Regions from separate parts of the Dermacoccus barathri genome, predicted to be linked through region 3. Evidence: riboswitches for the same ligand, from Rfam matches in the RefSeq annotation. Region 3 holds a riboswitch; each other region holds the start of a gene.
What was found. Region 3 has a riboswitch for S-adenosylmethionine ahead of metX (homoserine O-acetyltransferase MetX). Riboswitches for the same ligand answer to the same signal wherever they lie in the genome.
Positions count from the first base shown of each region.

Region 1: another riboswitch for S-adenosylmethionine. It lies ahead of IM689_RS02610 (TauD/TfdA dioxygenase family protein); the one in region 3 lies ahead of metX (homoserine O-acetyltransferase MetX).
Region 2: another riboswitch for S-adenosylmethionine. It lies ahead of IM689_RS08385 (bifunctional o-acetylhomoserine/o-acetylserine sulfhydrylase); the one in region 3 lies ahead of metX (homoserine O-acetyltransferase MetX).

Region 1 covers NZ_JADCTK010000001.1:542,678-549,152, reverse strand. Annotated here, with positions in the region: gene IM689_RS02625 (FAD-binding oxidoreductase) at 69-1,463, shown strand; gene IM689_RS02620 (SAM-dependent methyltransferase) at 1,460-2,761, shown strand; gene IM689_RS02615 (DUF6308 family protein) at 2,877-3,677, opposite strand; SAM riboswitch class IV at 3,847-3,962, shown strand; gene IM689_RS02610 (TauD/TfdA dioxygenase family protein) at 3,977-4,861, shown strand; gene IM689_RS02605 (GNAT family N-acetyltransferase) at 4,906-5,493, shown strand; gene IM689_RS02600 (carbon starvation CstA family protein) at 5,611-6,475, shown strand, end outside.
Region 2 covers NZ_JADCTK010000004.1:56,883-63,357, reverse strand. Annotated here, with positions in the region: gene IM689_RS08395 (serine/threonine-protein kinase) at 1-793, shown strand, start outside; gene thrS (threonine--tRNA ligase) at 894-2,909, shown strand; gene IM689_RS08385 (bifunctional o-acetylhomoserine/o-acetylserine sulfhydrylase) at 2,980-4,305, opposite strand; SAM riboswitch class IV at 4,371-4,486, opposite strand; gene IM689_RS08380 (GNAT family N-acetyltransferase) at 4,600-5,079, shown strand; gene IM689_RS08375 (hypothetical protein) at 5,076-5,462, shown strand; gene IM689_RS08370 (HIT family protein) at 5,495-6,064, shown strand; gene pgsA (phosphatidylinositol phosphate synthase) at 6,175-6,475, shown strand, end outside.
Region 3 covers NZ_JADCTK010000004.1:261,639-268,113, forward strand. Annotated here, with positions in the region: gene IM689_RS09290 (transglutaminase family protein) at 1-562, shown strand, start outside; gene IM689_RS09295 (RNA polymerase sigma factor) at 807-2,474, opposite strand; gene IM689_RS09300 (universal stress protein) at 2,733-3,089, opposite strand; gene metX (homoserine O-acetyltransferase MetX) at 3,155-4,333, opposite strand; SAM riboswitch class IV at 4,370-4,479, opposite strand; gene IM689_RS09310 (DUF4192 family protein) at 4,593-5,579, opposite strand; gene IM689_RS09315 (YkvA family protein) at 5,651-6,034, opposite strand; gene IM689_RS09320 (EcsC family protein) at 6,137-6,475, opposite strand, start outside.

The DNA of each region.
Region 1 (6,475 bases), on a different contig from region 3:
CCGTCTCATCCGCGGGAGGTCGCGGATAATCTGGGGCCGGGTGTAGCGTCAGAACGTGAGGTACATCGATGTTCAATAGAAATTCTCAGACCGCGCGTCCGGTCGGAGTCGAGGCTCACGAGCGGGCTGTTTCGCGCCTGCGAGAGTCCTTCGCCGCGCTCGGCCCGGACGAGACGGTGCGCCTCGCGAAGAAGACCTCGAACCTCTTCCGTCCGCGCGAGCGCGCCACCCGCGGGCTCGACGTCGAGGGCCTCGCCGGCGTCATCAGCATCGACGCCGAAGCGCGCACCGCCGACGTCCAGGGCATGTGCACGTACGAGAACCTCGTCGACGTCACGCTTCAGCACGGCCTCATGCCGTTCGTCGTGCCGCAGCTGCGCACCATCACGCTCGGCGGTGCGGTGACGGGCCTGGGCATCGAGTCGACGTCGTTCCGCAACGGGCTGCCGCACGAATCCGTCCTTGAGATGGACGTGTTCACGGGGGAGGGCACGATCGTCTCGGCGACGCCGACGAACGAGCACGCCGACCTCTTCCGGGCCTTCCCGAACAGCTACGGCAGCCTCGGCTATGCGACGCGCCTGCGCATCGAACTCGCGCCGATCGGCGACCTCGTCGAGACCCGCAACGTGCGCTTCGACTCCGCCCGGGCGATGACGGAGGCGATCGAGCGCATCGTCGCGGACGAGGTGTGGGAGGGCGAGCGCGTCGACGGCCTCGACGGCATGATCGTCTCGCCGGGCGAGTGCTACCTCGTCCTCGCGAACTTCTTCCCCAACGTTCGCCGCCACCCGAGCGATTACACCGGTCAGCGCATCTTCTACCGCAGCCTCGAAGAGCTGGACCGCGACACCCTCACGGCGCACGACTACATCTGGCGCTGGGACACGGACTGGTTCTGGTGCTCCAACGCGTTCGGTGTGCAGAACCCGACGGTCCGCCGGCTGTGGCCGAGCAAGTACCGCCGCAGCGACGTATTCCACCGCATTGTCGGCTTCGAGAACCGCTACGGCGTGGCCGCGAAGATCGACTCGATGCGCGGCGAGCTACCGCGTGAGCGCGTCGTCCAGGACGTCGAGGTGCCGCTCGAGGAACTCGTGAACTTCATGCCGTGGTTCGACGAGCACGTCGGCATGACGCCGGTGTGGGTCTGCCCGCTGCGGTTGCGCGGCGATCAGGCGTGGCCGCTGTACCGGCTCGAGCCGAACCGCACCTACGTCAATGTCGGGTTCTGGGGCACGGTGGCCATCGAGCCCGGCCGCGCGGACGGCGACGTCAACCGCGACATCGAGGCCGTGCTGCCCACGATAGGCGGTCACAAGTCGCTGTACTCCGACGTCTACTACGACGCTCAGACCTTCGAAGACCTCTACGGCGCAGCCGAATACCGCCGTATGAAGTCGATGTACGACCCCTCGGGCCGACTGCCCGAATTCGCAGACAAGGTAAGGACTCACGCATGACCACGCCGACCGGCGCACCCCTCGTTCAGCAGGCCGTCACCGCGGTGCTCGAGGAGCCGCTGCCGATGCGCCTCACCGCGTACGACGGCACCGACGTCGGGCCGAAGGACGCTGCGATTCAGCTGCGGATCGAGAACGAGGAGGGGCTGCGTTACCTCCTCACAGCGCCCGGCGACCTGGGGCTCGCTCGCGCGTACCTCACGGGAACGCTGACGGGGACGGGCTTCTCCGAGGGCGACCCGTACGAGGTGTTCAGCCTCATCAAGCGCGATCTGCGCGTGAAGGATCTGGGCAAGCGTGACGCGGCGTCGGTGCTCGCGCCGATCGTCAAGGCGCTGGGGACGAAGGCGCTCAAGCACCCGCCGTTGCCGGAGATCGAGAGCCAGCCGCGCTGGAAGCGTCACCTCGCGAAGGTGAACCCGATGTCGCGGGCGGCCGATTCGATCAGCTACCACTACGACGTCTCGAACGCGTTCTACGAGAAGGTGCTCGGCCCGTCGATGGCGTACACGTGCGCCGTCTACGACGCGGCGACGGATTCGCTGGAGGAGGCGCAGGAGCGCAAGTTCGCGCTCGTCGCGGACAAGCTCGACCTCCAGCCGGGCGATCGGTTGCTCGACGTCGGCTGCGGCTGGGGCGGCATGGCGATCCACGCCGCGCGCGAGCGTGGCGTGAGTGTGCTCGGTGTGACGCTGAGCCGCGAGCAGGCGGAGTGGGGTCAGCGTGCTGTGCGCGAGGCGGGCCTGGAGCACCTCGTCGAGATTCGCCACAGCGACTACCGCGACGTGACGGAGACGGGCTTCGACAAGGTGAGCTCGATCGGCCTGACGGAGCACATCGGCGTGAAGAACTACCACGACTACTTCACGTTCCTGCACTCGAAGCTGCGTGACGGCGGGCGCCTGCTCAACCACTGCATCACGCGTCGTGACGACACGGCGTCGGCGCGCCCGGAGCCGTTCACGGACCGCTACGTGTTCCCCGACGGTGAACTGGCCTCGCCGGGGCGCCTCATCGCGGAGTGCCACGACGCCGGGTTCGAGGTGCAGCACGACGAGAACCTGCGCCTGTCGTACGCGCACACGCTGGCCGCGTGGTGCCGCAACCTCGAGGCGAACTGGGAGTTCTGCGTCGGCGAGGCCGGCCTGCCGACGGCGCGCGTGTGGGGCATCTACATGGCCGGTTCGCGCCTGGCGTTCGAGGAGGGCTGGCTGCACCTGCACCAGGTGCTCGCGACGAAGACGACGGAGAACGGCGACAACGGCGGCTACCCGCTCGGCTCGCACTGGAACGCCTAACCCCACCGTCGATGTTGAGCGGGGACCGCGGCACGGGTGCCGCGTTTCCAAGGAAACATCGCCTAGCGCGATGCAGCTGCTGTGTACCTGGCCGCTCACCGGAGGTTGCGATGAGTCACGTGCCAGGCACCGCTACCGGGCGTACGGCGTCGAGTGGGATTGCGGGGCCAGGCTCCCTCGTCACCCATCGCGCCCGTTCTTTGTCGCTGGCAGCCTCCGACTTTCGTGACTCACGCAGATCGTCCTGTGTAGTCCACAGGACGATGTCGAGTAGGCGGACGTCTGATGTCTGCGAGATACCGGGGATCTCGTGCGTGGCATCACGCAGGGCCCCCATCCAACCGGCGCGATCACGAAGTGTCGATCGCAGGCCGGGGAGCGCGTGGTGGATGTTCCTCCGCCGCCGTGTCTCGGCGCGTTGCGTAGCCCCGTAGGAGAACCCGTATTGGCCGACACCGAACGCCGTCGCGAGGTAGCTATCGAGGATCGTTGCGGCATGTGGCCGATATAGGGCGGCAAGTTTCGTAATGGTGGGAGTGCGCGCCCCGTGGAATCCGAAGGCGCTCAGCTCCGTGAGCGCGTCCAGTTCGGCATCGGAGAACTCGGTCAGGTCCTTAGAATCCGGTACCAAGGCGACACGTGCCGCGATCTCGGTCCGCCGCTCAACCGTGAATGCCGTGACCGCACCGACACTAGGGCGTGCATTCATCAACGCCGACAACAGCAAGTCCCAGGTGCGTACCTCTTCGAAGTGCCCTTCATTGCGAGCTGTAATCGCCGCGAGGTCGTAGATCGTCCATCCGCTGAGCGGGTGCGTGCAGTACGCCCACACTCGTTTGGTTGCGTCCTCGACGTCCACGGGCGCCAGGATGGCGCCTTCGACCAGGAGCGGTGACGGGACATTGTGAGTTGTCATGTCCGAAATTATCCGTTTCGGTCACGCCGCGACCCTGAAATACACCAGCCGCTCAGCTAATCGGAACAGGGAGGGGAGCGGATGTGTCCCCGCTGCGGAGTCCCGCGATGCGGACACTCGCCAACCAATAACTGTTCGTTCCACAAAGGATGCGCTTACGTTATGGGCGGGTCACGAGTTCCGGCGACAAGTCTCGGCTGGCCGGACGGCAACCCTCCGCTGCGGTGGGGTGCCCCGAGTAACGACCTGGCGCGTCGCCGCCCGGCGTCTGCGCAAGCGCAACGAACAAAGAGGTTGTCATGACACTTCTCGCTACCCACGCTCCCGCCACGACGCCCGGACTGCGCATCGAGCGCCTCGGCCCGGCCCTGGGCGCCGTCATCCACGGCATCGACCTGGCGTCCATCGACGAGATCGCGGCCTTCGACATCCGCCGCGCCCTGCTCGCCCACAAGGTGCTCTTCTTCCGCGATCAGCACGGCTTCGACGACGACGCCCAGGTACGCCTCGGCAACCTCCTCGGCGACCTGACGCCCGGCCACCCCGTCGCCGGCAACCACGAGCGCAGCGAGATCTACAACATCGACTCGAGCGACCCCGAGTTCTCCTTCTCCGACGTCTGGCACACCGACGTCACCTTCATGAAGCGGCCGCCGTCCATCAGCATCCTCCGCGCCGTGACGCTCCCGCCCTACGGCGGCGACACGTCCTGGGCCGACAGCCAGGCCGCCTACGACTCCCTCTCCGCACCCCTCAAGGCGCTCGCCGACCAGCTGCTCGCCGTCCACGACGGCAACCGCGAGTGGGGTGCCTTCCTCAAGAAGAACGGCGGCCACGAGTGGGAGGGCGAGATCGTCACCGAACTGCCCGCCGTCGAGCACCCCGTCGTCCGCGTCCACCCCGAGACCGGCCGCCGCGGCCTCTTCGTCAACCCCGGCTTCACCTCCCACGTCAGCGGCGTCTCCGAAGCCGAATCGCGTGCCATCCTCGACGCCCTCTACGCCCACCTCACGCAGCCCGAGCACACGATCCGTCACCGCTGGGCGCCCGGCGACGTCGGCATCTGGGACAACCGCGCCACCTCCCACTACGCCAACCGCGACTACACGAACACCCGCGTCATGCACCGCGTCACCGTGCGCGGCGACGAGCCCCGCGGCGTCGACGGCCTGCGCGCCCACTAAGCGCACCGAAAACTGATCGACGCCCCACGGTCGGGGGTGATGAGATGACCGACATGATCGAACTCATCGCCCCCGACGCCGCGCGCTACGACGACTGGTCGGCCATGCTGCGCGAGTTCCGCGACGCCACCACCGACTCGCGCGGCGACCACTGGGTGTGCGCGGGCGGCATGGACGGCTCGGGCTTCTTCGCGGGCACCGACGTCGACATCACCTCCGACGGCTTTGCCGCCTACGTCGAAGACTGCGCCCGCCAAGGCAACACGATGTGGCCGCCGCACACTGGCCTCGTCCACTGCTCCTACTTCTGGATCGTCGACGACGGCGCCCTCGTCGGTCACCTCGCCCTGCGTCACGCGCTCAACGAGTTCCTCTACGAACTCGGCGGCCACATCGGCTACTCCGTGCGGCCAGCCGCTCGCGGACGCGGCATCGCGAAGGAGGCTCTGAAGCTCGGGCTCGCCGAAGCCGCCGCGCTCGACATCGCCCCCGTGCTCGTCTGCTGCGCGCAGACGAACGGCGCCTCGCGCGCCGTCATCGAGTCCTGCGGGGGCCGGCTCGAGGACGTCCGCGAAGACAGCCGTCGCTACTGGTTCGGCGACGGACCGCGCCCCACCGGCCCCACTGCGTGACGTTCGTCCACATTCGTGATGAAGGCGTGACCTGCGCGTGCGTTGTCAAAGCCCTGTGACCTACCCGACACCGCATAACGTGGCCCTGCTCACACTCACACGAAAAGGGAGGTCTCCGTGCCCGCGTCGAGCACCAAAACCCCCGAGCGCGACGGGAACACGCCCCCGGTCGCGGTCGACCTACCCCGCCAGATCACGGGACGTCAGAAGATCGTCATCGCCGTCGCGGCCGTCATCGCCGCCATCGGTTGGACGATGGTTGCGTTCGTCCGCGGCGAGCACGTCAACTCGATCTGGTTCGTCATGGCTGCCGTCGGCAGCTACGTCATCGGCTACATGCTGTACAGCCGCCTCATCCAGTACAAGGTCATCCGTCCGCGCGACGATCTCGCCACCCCGGCCGAGCAGTTCGAGAACGGCCAGGATTTCCTGCCCACCGACCGGCGCGTGCTGTTCGGTCACCACTTCGCCGCCATCGCCGGCGCCGGCCCGCTCGTCGGCCCCGTGCTCGCCGCGCAGATGGGTTACCTGCCGGGCACGCTTTGGATCATCTTCGGTGTGATCTTCGCGGGCGCCGTGCAGGACTACATGGTGCTCGCCATCTCCACGCGCCGCGGCGGTCGCAGCCTCGGCCAGATGGCCCGTGACACGCTCGGCCCGGTCGGCGGTTGGGCGGCCATGTTCGCCGTCATGACGATCATGATCATCCTGATCGCCGTGCTCGGCCTCGTCGTCGTCAACGCGCTCGCCGAGTCGCCCTGGGGCGTCTTCTCGCTCGCGATGACGATCCCGATCGCGCTCTTCATGGGTTGCTACCTGCGCTTCATGCGCCCGGGTGCCGTCTCCGAGGTCTCGGGCATCGGCGTCGTCCTGCTGCTCCTCGCCATCGTCGCCGGTGGCTGGGTTGCCGGCACCGACTGGGGCAAGGACATGTTCACGCTGTCGCCGACGGCGCTGTCGTGGGCCATCATCATCTACGGCT
Region 2 (6,475 bases), 200 kb from region 3:
CTACCTCGACATGCGTTACGTCGACGGGCACTCCCTCTCGGGCGTCGTGCGGCAGTTCGGGCCGGCATCGCTCGGTACGGCCATCGAGATCGTCGAGCAGGCTGCCTCGGCCCTCGACGACGCGCACGCCGCGGGCGTCGTCCACCGCGATGTGAAGCCAGCCAACCTCCTCGTCGACCGCAAGGGATTCGTCTACCTCGCCGACTTCGGCATCGCCGTCGTCGACCGGCACAAGGTGGCGGCCGGCTCTCAGATTCTCGGGTCGTGGGCCTACATGGCGCCCGAGCGCTTCACCGCATCATCCGAGGACGGGCCCGCGGTGGACGTCTACGCGCTCGGCTGCGTCCTCTACTACGCGCTCACGGGTGAACCGCCCTTCGCGGGGCGGGAACTGGAGGAGCTGCGCCAGGCCCACCGCCACGCGAAGGCCCCGTCGCTCGTCGGACGCGTCGACGGGGTGACGCCGCGCGTGGACGCCGCCATTCGGTGGGCGCTTCGCAAGGACCCTGCCGAGCGTCCGCCGTCGGCGGGCGAATGGATCGCCGCTATCAAGAAGGAACGCCGTCGTGCTGCGGCCGGCGGCTCCGGACGCCCCGCACCGGCGCCGGCCCGACCCAGTGCCCCGCCGCGCGCGCATCAGGCGTCCCCGGCACGTGTCGCCAGCGCCAGAGCGGCGCCGCGTCCCGCACCTGCGCCGAGCGGCGGCGGGATGTCGACGTTCCTCGTCGCGGTCCTCGTCGTCCTGGTCCTCGTGGCGAGCGGCCTCGCCGCCGTCATCGTCAACAGCCTCTGATCGCGCGGCAAACCGGCTCGCCCGGCACTTCCGGGAGCCGGTAACCTTGCATCGGGTCGGCGCAGGTGCGCCCCCATCCCGACTTCCAAGGAGACCTCCCGTGTCCGAACAGATCACCCTGACCGTCGCCGGTGACCAGCGCGAGGTGGAGGTCGGGACGACGGGCACGGACCTGTTCGGCGACGACAAGGCCGTCCTCGTCATGCGGGTCGACGGCGACCTGTGGGATCTGCACCGCGAGGTGCCGGCCGGCGCCGTCGTCGAGCCCGTCACGGCACAGGAGCCCGAGGGCCTCGCCGTGCTGCGTCACTCTGCCGCACACGTGCTCGCCCAGGCCGTGCAGCAGGCCAAGCCCGACGCCAAGCTCGGCATCGGTCCGCCCATCACCGACGGGTTCTACTACGACTTCGACGTCGCCGAGGCGTTCACCCCCGACGACCTTAAGAAGCTCGAGAAGGCGATGCTCAAGATCGTCAACGAGGGCCAGACCTTCTGTCGTCGCGTCATCACCGACGCCGAGGGCCTCGAGGAGCTCAAGGACGAGCCGTACAAGTGCGAGCTCATCGGTCTCAAGGGCAACGCGGCCGATGCTGCCGAGGGCGCCGAGGCCGAGGTCGGCGGCGGCGAACTGACGATCTACGACAACGTGCGTCGTGACGGCAGCGTCGCCTGGGGCGATCTGTGCCGCGGCCCGCACGTGCCGTCGACGAAGGTGCTCGGCAACGCGTTCAAGCTGATGCGTTCGGCTGCGGCCTACTGGCGCGGCAGCGAGAAGAACCCGCAGCTGCAGCGCGTCTACGGCACCGCGTGGCCCACGAAGGACGAGCTCAAGGCCTACCTCGAGCGCCTCGCCGAGGCCGAGAAGCGCGACCACCGCAAGCTCGGCGCGGAGATGGATCTGTTCAGCTTCCCCGAGAACATCGGCCCCGGCCTGCCCGTGTTCCACCCCAAGGGCGGCATCATCAAGCGCGAGATGGAGGACTACGTCCGCCGTCGCCACATCGAAGAGGGCTTCAGCTACGTCGGCACGCCGCACGTGTCGAAGGAAGACCTCTTCTACACCTCGGGTCACCTGCCCTACTACGCCGACGGCATGTTCCCGCCGCTGGACCTCGACGGGCAGAAGTACCGCCTCAAGGCGATGAACTGCCCGATGCACAACGAGATCTTCCGTTCGCGCGGACGCTCCTACCGTGAGCTGCCGCTGCGCTTCTTCGAGTTCGGCACGGTCTACCGCGACGAGAAGTCCGGCGTTCTCTCGGGCCTCACGCGCGTGCGCATGATCACCCAGGACGACTCCCACTCCTACGTGACGCCGGAGCAGGCGCCGGGCGAGATCAAGCACCTGCTCGACTTCATCCTCGGGCTGCTGCGTGACTTCGGGCTGAACGACTTCTACCTCGAGCTGTCGACGCGTGACGAGGCCGGCGACAAGAAGGACAAGTTCATCGGCACCGACGAGCAGTGGGAGGTCGCGACGCAGGTGCTCGCCGACGTCGCGAACGCCTCGGGCCTCGAGCTCGTGCCCGACCCGGGCGGCGCAGCCTTCTACGGCCCGAAGATCTCCGTGCAGGCACGTGACGCCATCGGCCGTACGTGGCAGATGTCGACGATCCAGTACGACTTCAACATGCCCGAGCGCTTCGGCCTCGAGTTCCAGACTCAGGACGGCACGCGTCAGCAGCCGGTCATGATCCACTCGGCGAAGTTCGGTTCGATCGAGCGCTTCCTTGGTGTGCTCGTCGAGCACTACGCGGGGCAGTTCCCGGCGTGGCTCGCACCGGTTCAGGTGCTCGGGGTTCCGGTCGCGGAGGAGTACTACGACTACCTCGGCGAGGTGGGCGAGAAGCTGCGTCGGGCCGGCGTACGCGTCGAGATCGACACGAGCGACGACCGCTTCCCGAAGAAGATCCGCAACGCCTCGAAGTCGAAAGCGCCGTTCATCCTCATCGCCGGCGAGGAGGACCGCGACAACGGAGCCGTGAGCTTCCGTTACCGCGACGGCTCGCAGAAGAACGGCGTGCCGGTCGACGAGGCCGTGGCCGAGATCGCCGCGTACATCGCCTCGCGCAACAACACGTCGCCCACGGCGGCCGAGGCACCTGCCGAGGCCTGATCCACATACGACGAAGCCGCCGCCCCGATTTGGGGTGGTGGCTTCGTCGTAGTCTCCGCGGTGCGGGCGATCAGGCGGAGGCAGCCTTCGCGGCTGCGAAGCCCTTGTCGAGGTCGGCGATGATGTCGTTCGCGTTCTCGATGCCGACCGACAGGCGCACGAGGCCGGGCGTGACGCCGGCGCCGCGGCGGTCGTCGTCACTGCCCTGGCTGTGCGTCGTCGTCGCCGGGTGGATGGCGAGCGAGCGGACGTCACCGATGTTGGCCACGTGCGAGTGCAGCTCGAGGGCGTCGACGAACGCCTTGCCCGCGTCGATGCCGCCGGCGATCTCGAAGGAGAACACTGCACCGGAACCGGTGGGCAGGTAGCGGTCGGCCAGCTCCTTGTACGGGCTGTCGTCCTTCGAGGCGTAGAAGACCTTTTCGACCTGCGCGTGCTCGCTCAGGTAGGCGACAACCTTCTTCGCGTTCTCCACGTGACGCTCGACGCGCAGCGACAGCGTCTCGAGGCCCTGGGCGATGAGGAACGCGTTGAACGGCGACACGGCGGAGCCGAGGTCGCGCAGCAGTTCGACGCGTGCCTTGAGGATGAACGCGAGGTTCGCGCCGAGCGCCGAACCGACGCCGAGATCGCGGGCGAAAACGAGACCGTGGTAGCTCTCGCTCGGCTCGTTGAACTGCGGGAACTTCTCCGGCTCCTTGGCGTAGTCGAACGTTCCGGCGTCCACGAGCACGCCGGCGATCGACGTGCCGTGGCCGCCGAGGTACTTCGTCGCCGAGTGGATGACGACGTCCGCGCCGTGCTCGATCGGGCGCAGCAGGTACGGCGTCGCGACGGTGTTGTCGACGAACAGTGGCAGGCCGGCGTCGTGGGCGACACCGGCAACACCCGCGACGTCGAGGACCTTCTGGTCGGGGTTGCTCAGCGTCTCGCCGAACAGCAGCTTGGTGTTCGGGCGGATGGCGCTCTTCCACGCGTCGAGGTCACCGATGTCCTCGACGAAGGTGGTCTCCACACCGAGACGCTTGAGAGTGTACTTGAGCAGGTTGTACGTACCGCCGTAGAGAGCGGCCGACGCGACGACGTGGTCGCCTGCCTGCGCGACGTTGAGGATGGCGAACGTCGTCGCGGCCTGGCCGGAGGCCAGCAGCAGGGCGCCGACGCCACCCTCGAGCGCCGCGATGCGCTCCTCGACGGCCTGCGACGTCGGGTTGCCGATCCGGGTGTAGATGGGGCCGAGGTCGGACAGGCCGAAGCGGTTGGCCGCCGTCTCGGCGGAGTCGAAGACGAACGAGGTCGTCTGGTAGATCGGCAGCGCGCGCGATCCGGTGTCCCCGTCCGGCACCTGGCCGGCGTGGATCTGCTTGGTCTCGAAAGCCCAGTCCTGAGCGCTCATGACAACTCCTCGAAAGGTCGCTACCCGTGCGCGAACCTCGCACGCGGGGTGCGCCGGAAGCTCTGCTTCCGCGCTTGCCCGGGCGTATCCGACGCCGGGCCAGGTCGTCACCCGGAGCACCCCGCCGCGGTGGGAGGGTTGCCGGCCAGCAAACCGGGGTTTGACGCTGGCGCTCGTGACCTGGTCCGAGGATATCCCGGGCGGTATCGAGGGGCGGGACTCGTGTCTCACATCGTGGTTTGCCGTGCGGCGCGGGGCGTTTGCCGAAGGGTCAAGCCGTGGTTGACTGGCGCCATGACGATCACCATCGCCCGGGCCAGGCGTGACGACGCCTTCGCCTGTGCAGCGCTTCGGTTGCGCTCGGACCTCGAGGAGGGGCACCCGAAGCGGGCCGGTTTCGTGACCGAGTACGCGGACGACTTCCTCTCGGCCTTCGACGAGGTACCCACGTGGATCGCCACCCGTTCCGACGGCACCGTCGTCGGCATCGTGCAGTGCGCCCTCGTCCACCGGATGCCGACGCTCGCGCGCGGCGCCAAGCCGTGGTTGTACGTCGCGTTCGTCTTCGTCGTGCCCGACGAACGTGGCGCGGGACTCGGCGAACGCATGCTCCGCACCGTCGACGCCTGGGCGGACGCGCGCGGCGTCGAGCGGATGCTGCTCAACACGCGTCCGAAGGCGCGCCCGTTGTACGAGCGTCTCGGATTCGGTGCCCCGGAGGAGCGACACATGCACCGCGACGCACCGTTCGCGGCCACGAAGGAGCAGCGATGAGCGACATCATCTGGGCCCTCGACCAGCGCGAGCGCTGCATCGCCTGCCCGTCGAAGCCGGCGGCGAACGCCGTCGTGCTCTACCTCGGTGAGGACGGCTCGCTGCCGCGCGAGAGCGTCGGATCGCTGGCCGAACGTGGCGTCATGGCCGCGGGCGTCGTGTGGGCGGGTGTGACAGCGGAACTCACCGACGACGACTGGCTCGACCTCGAGGACGCCGCAAGCGGCCTCGGCGGACTCGCGAGCGCCGTCGCCGTCGTGGGCGAAGGTGATGCCGCAGACGTCGCACAGAAAGTGGCAGAGCGCGTGGGCGGCCTGGCCCACGCGGGCGCTGCGAGCGACGAGCGGCTCGTGGAGAAACTCGCCGAGATCGCTCCGGTCTGACCCGGCGCGCGGGTTTCCCTAGGATGGGGCGCATGGTCACGCAGAACGAGGACTTCACTCCCGAGCACGCCGAGTCCGAGCACGACTTCGCGGGGGAGCCCGACGGTTTCGGCCGACTGTGGACGCCTCATCGCATGGCCTACATCGAGGCCGACCGCCCCTCGAGGGACGCCGGCGACGGCTGTCCGTTCTGCGCGGCGCCGGGCAAGGACGACGCCGAGGGCCTCATCGTGCACCGCGGTGAGCACTGCTTCGTCGTGATGAACCTCTTCCCGTACAACCCGGGCCACCTGCTCGTGTGCCCCTACCGTCACGTGCCGCACTACATCGACCTCACGGACGCCGAGACCGAGGAGTTCACGAAGCTGACGAAGCAGGGCATTCGCGCTCTGAAGGCGGCGTCGAACCCGGCCGGTTTCAACCTCGGCATGAACCAGGGCGATGTCGCGGGCGCCGGCGTGGCTGCGCACCTGCATCAGCACATCGTGCCCCGCTGGGGTGGCGACATGAACTTCATGCCGATCGTCGGTCAGACGAAGGCTCTCCCGGTGCTTCTCGAGGACAGCCGTCAGCGCATCGCGGCGTCCTGGCCAACCGACTGACGGCCTCGACCTCGCGGGGCGCGCGACTCGTGAACGCGGGGTGAGATGTGACTCGTCCGGCGCGGCGCGCACCTCGGCTCGACGTATCGAACCGCTACAGTTGAGTCACCATGCTGAACAAGTACGCGCGCGCCTTCTTCTCCGCGATCTTCCGCCCCCTGGCGCAGCTGCTCCTGCGCCTCGGCATCAGCCCTGACGTCGTCACGATCGTGGGCACGCTTGGTGTCTCGTTCGGCGCGCTGTGGTTCTACCCGCGCGGCGAGTTCCTCGTCGGCACCCTGTTCATCACGGCCTTCGTCTTCTCCGACATGCTCGACGGCAACATGGCCCGCCTGTCGGGTCGCTCGTCGGTGTGGGGCGCTTACCTCGACTCCACGCTCGACCGTGTCGGTGACGCCGCCATCTTCGGTG
Region 3 (6,475 bases):
GACGAGCACGTCCTCGTCCACCTCGAGCGTGCGCCCGTCGAGCGAGACGAGCACCTCGTCGAGCACGACCCAGCCGGCCAAGCCCGACTCGGACTCCTTCCCTTGGGCCCGCGTGCTCGCGGTGCTGGGGGGCCTCGCCTTGGTCGCGCTGCTCGCGTCGGCCCTGCCCCTGGCGGGTCGACGTAAGCGCCAGGAAGTCACCCGTACGGCATCCACGGATCGCGAACGTGACGAGGGAGCGTGGCACGCCATGCTCTGGTCGCTGCGCGATCTCGGTTACACGACGCCGGAGGGCTTGTCGCCACGAGCCACCGCAGAGGCGTTCACCCGGGACAACCCGGAGTCGGGCACCACGGTGCGTGAGGCCCTCGAGCGAGCGTGCTCAGGTATGGAGGCCTCGCGCTACGCGCCGACGACGGGCCGGTCCCAGGCGTCAGCGTGTGACCGGGTGGTCCGGGCCGCACGGGACGAAGCGTCGTTGGGCGCGCGGGTGAAGGCCCTCCTCGCCCCTGCCTCGGGTCGCGCCTACCTCACGGCACTCGGCCGCCGGAACCGCACCTGACGCCACACGAGATGAGCCTGGCTCTCCCCTGACGTGTGGAGCCGGGCTCGTCCGTTTTCGCGCCGATCCTGCGTTCGATGCCACGCGGACGAAGGATGATGGTGTGTTCGGCCGAAGATGCGACCGATATCCCTGCCGTCTTCAGCCAAACCCACCATCCGTCGGCGTGAAGGGTTCCACGGACGCTCGAGCGCCGAAGGGCGCATCCCCCATGGGATGCGCCCTTCGGCGGTAAAGCCGCTGCTCAGTCGAGGTAGTCGCGCAGAACCTGCGAGCGCGACGGGTGACGCAGCTTGCTCATCGTCTTGCTCTCGATCTGACGGATGCGCTCACGCGTCACGCCGTACACCTTGCCGATCTCGTCGAGCGTCTTCGGCTGACCGTCGGTGAGACCGAAGCGCATCGAGACGACGCCCGCTTCGCGCTCGCTCAGCGTGTCGAGCACCGAGTGCAGCTGCTCCTGCAGGAGCGTGAAGCTCACGGCGTCGGCCGGAACGACGGCCTCGGAGTCCTCAATGAGGTCACCGAACTCGCTGTCGCCGTCCTCGCCGAGCGGGGTGTGCAAAGAGATCGGCTCGCGACCGTACTTCTGGACCTCCACGACCTTCTCGGGGGTCATGTCGAGTTCCTTGGCCAGCTCGTCCGGGGTGGGCTCGCGGCCCAGGTCCTGGAGCATCTGGCGCTGGACGCGGGCCAGCTTGTTGATGACCTCGACCATGTGCACCGGGATGCGGATGGTGCGCGCCTGGTCGGCCATGGCGCGGGTGATGGCCTGACGAATCCACCACGTCGCGTAGGTCGAGAACTTGTAGCCCTTGGTGTAGTCGAACTTCTCGACCGCACGGATGAGGCCCAGGTTGCCTTCCTGGATGAGGTCGAGGAAGAGCATTCCGCGACCGGTGTAGCGCTTGGCGAGCGACACGACGAGACGCAGGTTGGCCTCGAGGAGGTGGTTCTTGGCGTTCTTGCCGTCCGAGGCGATCCACCACAGCTCACGCTTGAGCTTCATGTCGATCTTGTCGCCGGAGTCGAGCTTCTGCTCCGCGAACAGGCCGGCCTCGATGCGCTTGGCGAGCTCGACCTCCTGCTCGGCGTTGAGCAGCGCGACCTTACCGATCTGCTTGAGGTAGTCCTTGACCGGGTCTGCCGTGGCGCCTGCCGTGACGACCTGCTGAGCAGGAGCGTCGTCCTCGTCGCCCTGACGCAGGACGAAGCCGCCCTTCTCGTCCTCCGGCTCGGAGGTGTCGCCGGCCTTGCTGTCGGAGGCCTGCTCGGGCGTCTCGACATCGTCACCGGTTTCGGCCGCGATGTCGACCGGCTCGACCTCGTCGACCTCGGGCTCGTCGGCGGCCTTACCTGCCTTCTTCGCAGCAGCCTTCTTCGCCGTCGCGGTCTTCGCCGTCGCGGTCTTGGCCGTGGCCGTCTTGGCGGCAGCCTTCTTGGCCGTGGTCTTCTTCGCGGCAGCCTTCTTGGCCGTCGTCTTCTTGGCGGGAGCCTCGTTGGCGGTCTCGTCCGCCTCGCTCGACTCCTCGACAGCCGCAACCTTCGCGGTCGCGGTCTTCGCCGTCGCCTTCTTGGCGGTGGTCTTCTTGGCCGCAGTGGTCTTGGCCGCAGCGGACTTCGCGGTGGCCTTCTTGGCCGTCGTCTTCTTCGCGGCCGTCTTACGACGTCCGGCTGTGGTGGCCACGGCCTGCTCGGCGTGGGCCTGGTCGAGGACGACCTCGATGTTCTCGGCGGCCAGCGCCTTCAACACGGACTTCTGCTTGGCGGACGACACCTGTGCCTCTTCGATCGCGTCCTTCAATGCGACGCTGTCCACCGAGCCCGTCTCACGACCCGATTCGAACAGAGCTGCCAGAGCCGGGTGGTCGACATCCGCGGGAAGTGCGGGGGGCTGCGTGGTCTTCGACACTGTCGTCACCAACTACCTTCCGAAAGTAATGCGTCGCCGTCGTCGGCCGCAGGGCAGCGACGATCGAAGCGACACCGGAACGAGGAGTGCGATCACGAAACCCCGCGCTTGGCGCTCCGGGTGGTGACCGCTTCTTCACCCATTATAAAACTCGACGGACGAAACCGCAGAATCACGGGGTTCAACGAGCTTCGATTGACGTTCATTCCCTGCCCCGCATCGGCCGCCATCTCAGCAACTGAAGGGCGTTCGGGAGCCTCAGGGCTTGACGGCGAGCACGGGGCACGGGGCGTCGAGCAACAAGCGCTGCGCACTCGTGCCCAGGATCAACTTGCCGACAGGGGTGCGCCTGCGTAGCCCGATGACGAGCAGGGCGGGCTGCACGCGGGAAATCTCCTCGAGGATGGATTCCACGGCGTCGGCGCCGTCCTGCACATCGACGACCTGTGCGCCCGTGTACTCCTCGGCCGCCTTGCGGGCCGCGGTGCGGGCCTCGTCCGAGGGCACCGTGCACACCACGATGAGCGGGCGACCCAGATCCTTCGACTGGCGAGCTGCCTCGGCGAGGGCGGCTTCGCCCTCGGGGCCGGGCGCGAAACTGACGATGACGGACATGGCGACCTCACTCGCGAAATTCGGAATCTGCCGTCACGCTACCCGAGGCCCCTGCGGTGGGCCACTCAAGCGACGCCGCGCACGAGCCGCGGTGTTCCGCGCAACGGACGCTGGACGAGTTCCTGCACGAGCGACGCGATCTGGTCGGCCTCGATGAGGAATCCGTCGTGGCCGTAGGGCGAGTGGATCATGCGCAGTCGTCCGCGACCGTAGGCGCGCACCATCCGCGTCGATGCGCTCACGGGAAAGAGTCGATCGGAGTCGACTGCGGCCACGAGGAGTTCTCCTTCGTACGCCTCCAGCACCGCGTCGAGCCCGCCGCGTCCTCGCCCGATGTCGTGGGTCGCCATGGCCTGCGTCAGGCGCACGTAGGCCAGCGGGTCGAAGCGTCGCGCGAGTTTGGCCCCGTGGTGGTCGAGGTAGCCCTCGACGCTGAAGCGACCGCCCTCGAGCGGGTCCTCACCTGGCTGGGGCTCGGCGCCGAACCGTGCCTCGAACTCGCTTGCGCTGCGATACGAGGCGTGAGCGATCTGGCGGGCCAACGCGAGGCCGTTCGTGGGAAACGTGCCGTGACGCAGGTAGTCGCCGTCGCGGAATTCCGGGTCGGACGTGATGGCGACGACCTGGGTGTGACCCCAGGCAATCTGGTCCGCGGTCGCGCAGCCACTGCTCGCCACGACCAATGCCCGCTCGACGCGGTCCGGGAACCCCGCGACCCACTCGGCCGTGCGCATCCCCCCGAAGGAGCCTCCGATGACGGCGTGCAGGCGTCGCACACCGAGCGCTTCGAGGCACGCCGCTTCGGCGCGGACCTGGTCTCGGACGGTCACCTGCGGGAAACGTCCGCCCCAGGGCTCGCCGTCCGGAGCGAGCGAGATGGGGCCGGTACTGCCACGGCATCCACCGAGAACGTTGATGGCGAGGACGAAGTACTCGTCGGTGTCGAGTGCTGCGCCGGGGCCGATGATTCCTGGCCACCAACCCGGGGTGGGCTGCCCGTCGCCAGTATCGCCGACGACGTGCGAATCACCCGTGAGCGCGTGCTCGACGAGGACGACGTTCGACGCGTCGTCGTTCAACTCGCCCCAGCACTCGTAGGTCATGACGACGTCCGGCAGCGTGCGGCCACTTTCGAGAACGACGTCTCCCAGAGCGACGGCTCGTGCCTGCGCGTTGAACCCACTCGGCGCCTGCACAGGACGCGTAGCGGCCGGTGCGACGTGCGCTGAATGAGAGCTCGCCATGTGTCCTCCTCGAAGGACTCGCCGAAGCGACTGGCGAGTCCGCGCTTGCCGCAGCGTTCACGGCCCTGTCGTCACCCGGGGCACCCCACCGCGGTGGAGGGTTGCCGCTCAGTCAGCCGGGGCTTGTGTGACTGAGACTCTTGACGCTCCGAGACTAGGGCGAGTGCAGCGAAGGCGCCAGGAAGGCCCCTGCTGATGTCCACGATGTGAAGCGCCGGCCCGGTGGCTGCCCGCACTCTCTCGCCTCGTCGCCACGACGTCAGCGACGGCGCCGCGCCGCACGATTCGGCCTCGCCGGCCGCAGGAAGTCCTCGTACGCCATGCCGGAGGAGGTCATCCTCACGACGAGGTCGACGAGAGGTAGGCGCGCGCCCCGTTCCTGGGCCTCGGCGGCGGCGAGCACAGCGCTGGGCCGCTCCCCTTCCCGCCAGCGCGCGAGCGCCACGAGACACAGCCAATGGGCTCGCGCCGGCTCGGGCACGGCGACGAGGATCTCCAACAGGCGCTGCGAACTCACCGGCTCGGACCAGCACTGCCGCGTGGTACGGGCTCCCGCGGCCAGTTCGGGCACGACGCTCCACACCATCTCGTCGCGCAGGAGTGGATCGGGCATGGCGTCGACGACGAGCGCCAGAGCCTCACGCTCGCGAGTGCTGTGGGGGTGCCCGGAGCCTGAGGCCACCTCACGCCAGGCCGCGCGCACCCGGCCGGTCTCGCCCGGTAGCCCGACGAGCAGGTCGGCGACGGCCCGTTGGGCCAGTGGCGAAACCGCGCGGAGGGCGGCCACGGCTTCATCACGCGATAACGCCGGTTCGAGGCGTCCCTCGAGGGCCGATGCGAGGGAGGGCACATCGGCGGCAGTCGGCACTGGGGCCAGTGCACCGTCACAACAGCCTTTGGTGCACGTCGTTGCCCACCAGACGTCAGGGGCCACGACGAGGGCGTGCTCCACCTCGACGGCCGGTGCGAGAGCCCGCGTGACCAGGTCGAGATCGACGCCGGGACTGCACTGGTAGGCCGTGACGACGACGCCACTCGTGCCGAGACGATTCGACGCCTCGACGACGCGATCGCGCACGTGGTGAACGTGCTCCGGGGTGACGACGGCTTCGTCGAAGCGGGCAGCCCCCGCAACTCGCCCGCCGTCCATGAACGTGACGACGAGGGACGCCGTCGGAGCGAAGCCGAACTCGTACGGCATGAGGGCGAGCAGCGGGCCCATGCCCGAGAGATGAAGTGTGGTCATGGCTTCACGAAGCCATGACCACACTTCTCACGACCAGTGCGAGGCGCTGGCGCCTGTGGACAAGGGCGTCCTCAGCGCACGCGCTCCCCCGCCAGCGTCACACCTGTGCGCTTCTCCCAGTCGAGGAAGTCGTCGGTGACGTGCACGAGCGAGCTCGCCAGCCACGTGAGGACGGCGGCGTCGTCCGCAAGACCCACGACTCCCAGGAGCGCCTCGGGCAGCAGATCGACCGGCGAGGCGACGTAGGCCGCAGCAGCCGTGAGCAGCGCGAGCTGCGCGGTGCTCACGCCCCGGTACGAACCGGAGCGCACAGCGCGAGCCAGGCGCGGAAGTGCGCTGAGGCGGGTCGTGAGCGAGGGACCTCCGGCGGCGGACGCCGCCGTCACTGCAGCAGCGAGGGATTTCAGGCCAGCGAGTCGGGTGACGCGGCGACCGAGCGAGGTGGGACGTGCCATCGAAGTGCCTCCGGTTGACGAGCGTTCAGGTGAACAAAGCGTCAACGCCGACGCCACGCGGTGCATTCCGCGGGCGCCGGCGTCGTCACGATCGGCGGAGCGTCAGGCCGTGGGCGGCACGGCCGCGATGAAGTCGTTGCGCGCCGCGTCGGCGATCTTGCGCAGGAGCATGACGTCGAGCCCCGCACCGATGAAGCCACCCGCAACCGGGATGACGCGCGGGATGCGCGAGAGGAACTTGCGCCCGACCTGCGTGCCCAGGCGGAACGCGACGGACTTGTTGACGACCGCGAGCGCCGCCGGGGGAAGACGACGGGTCGCAACGTTCGTCGCGACACCGCCGCTGAACGCACCCATGCCCTTGAGAACCTGCGTGGCATCGGCGCCGATGAGGTCGAGCAGGATGGCCGAACGGACCGACTCGTCGCGCAGGTTGTGGCC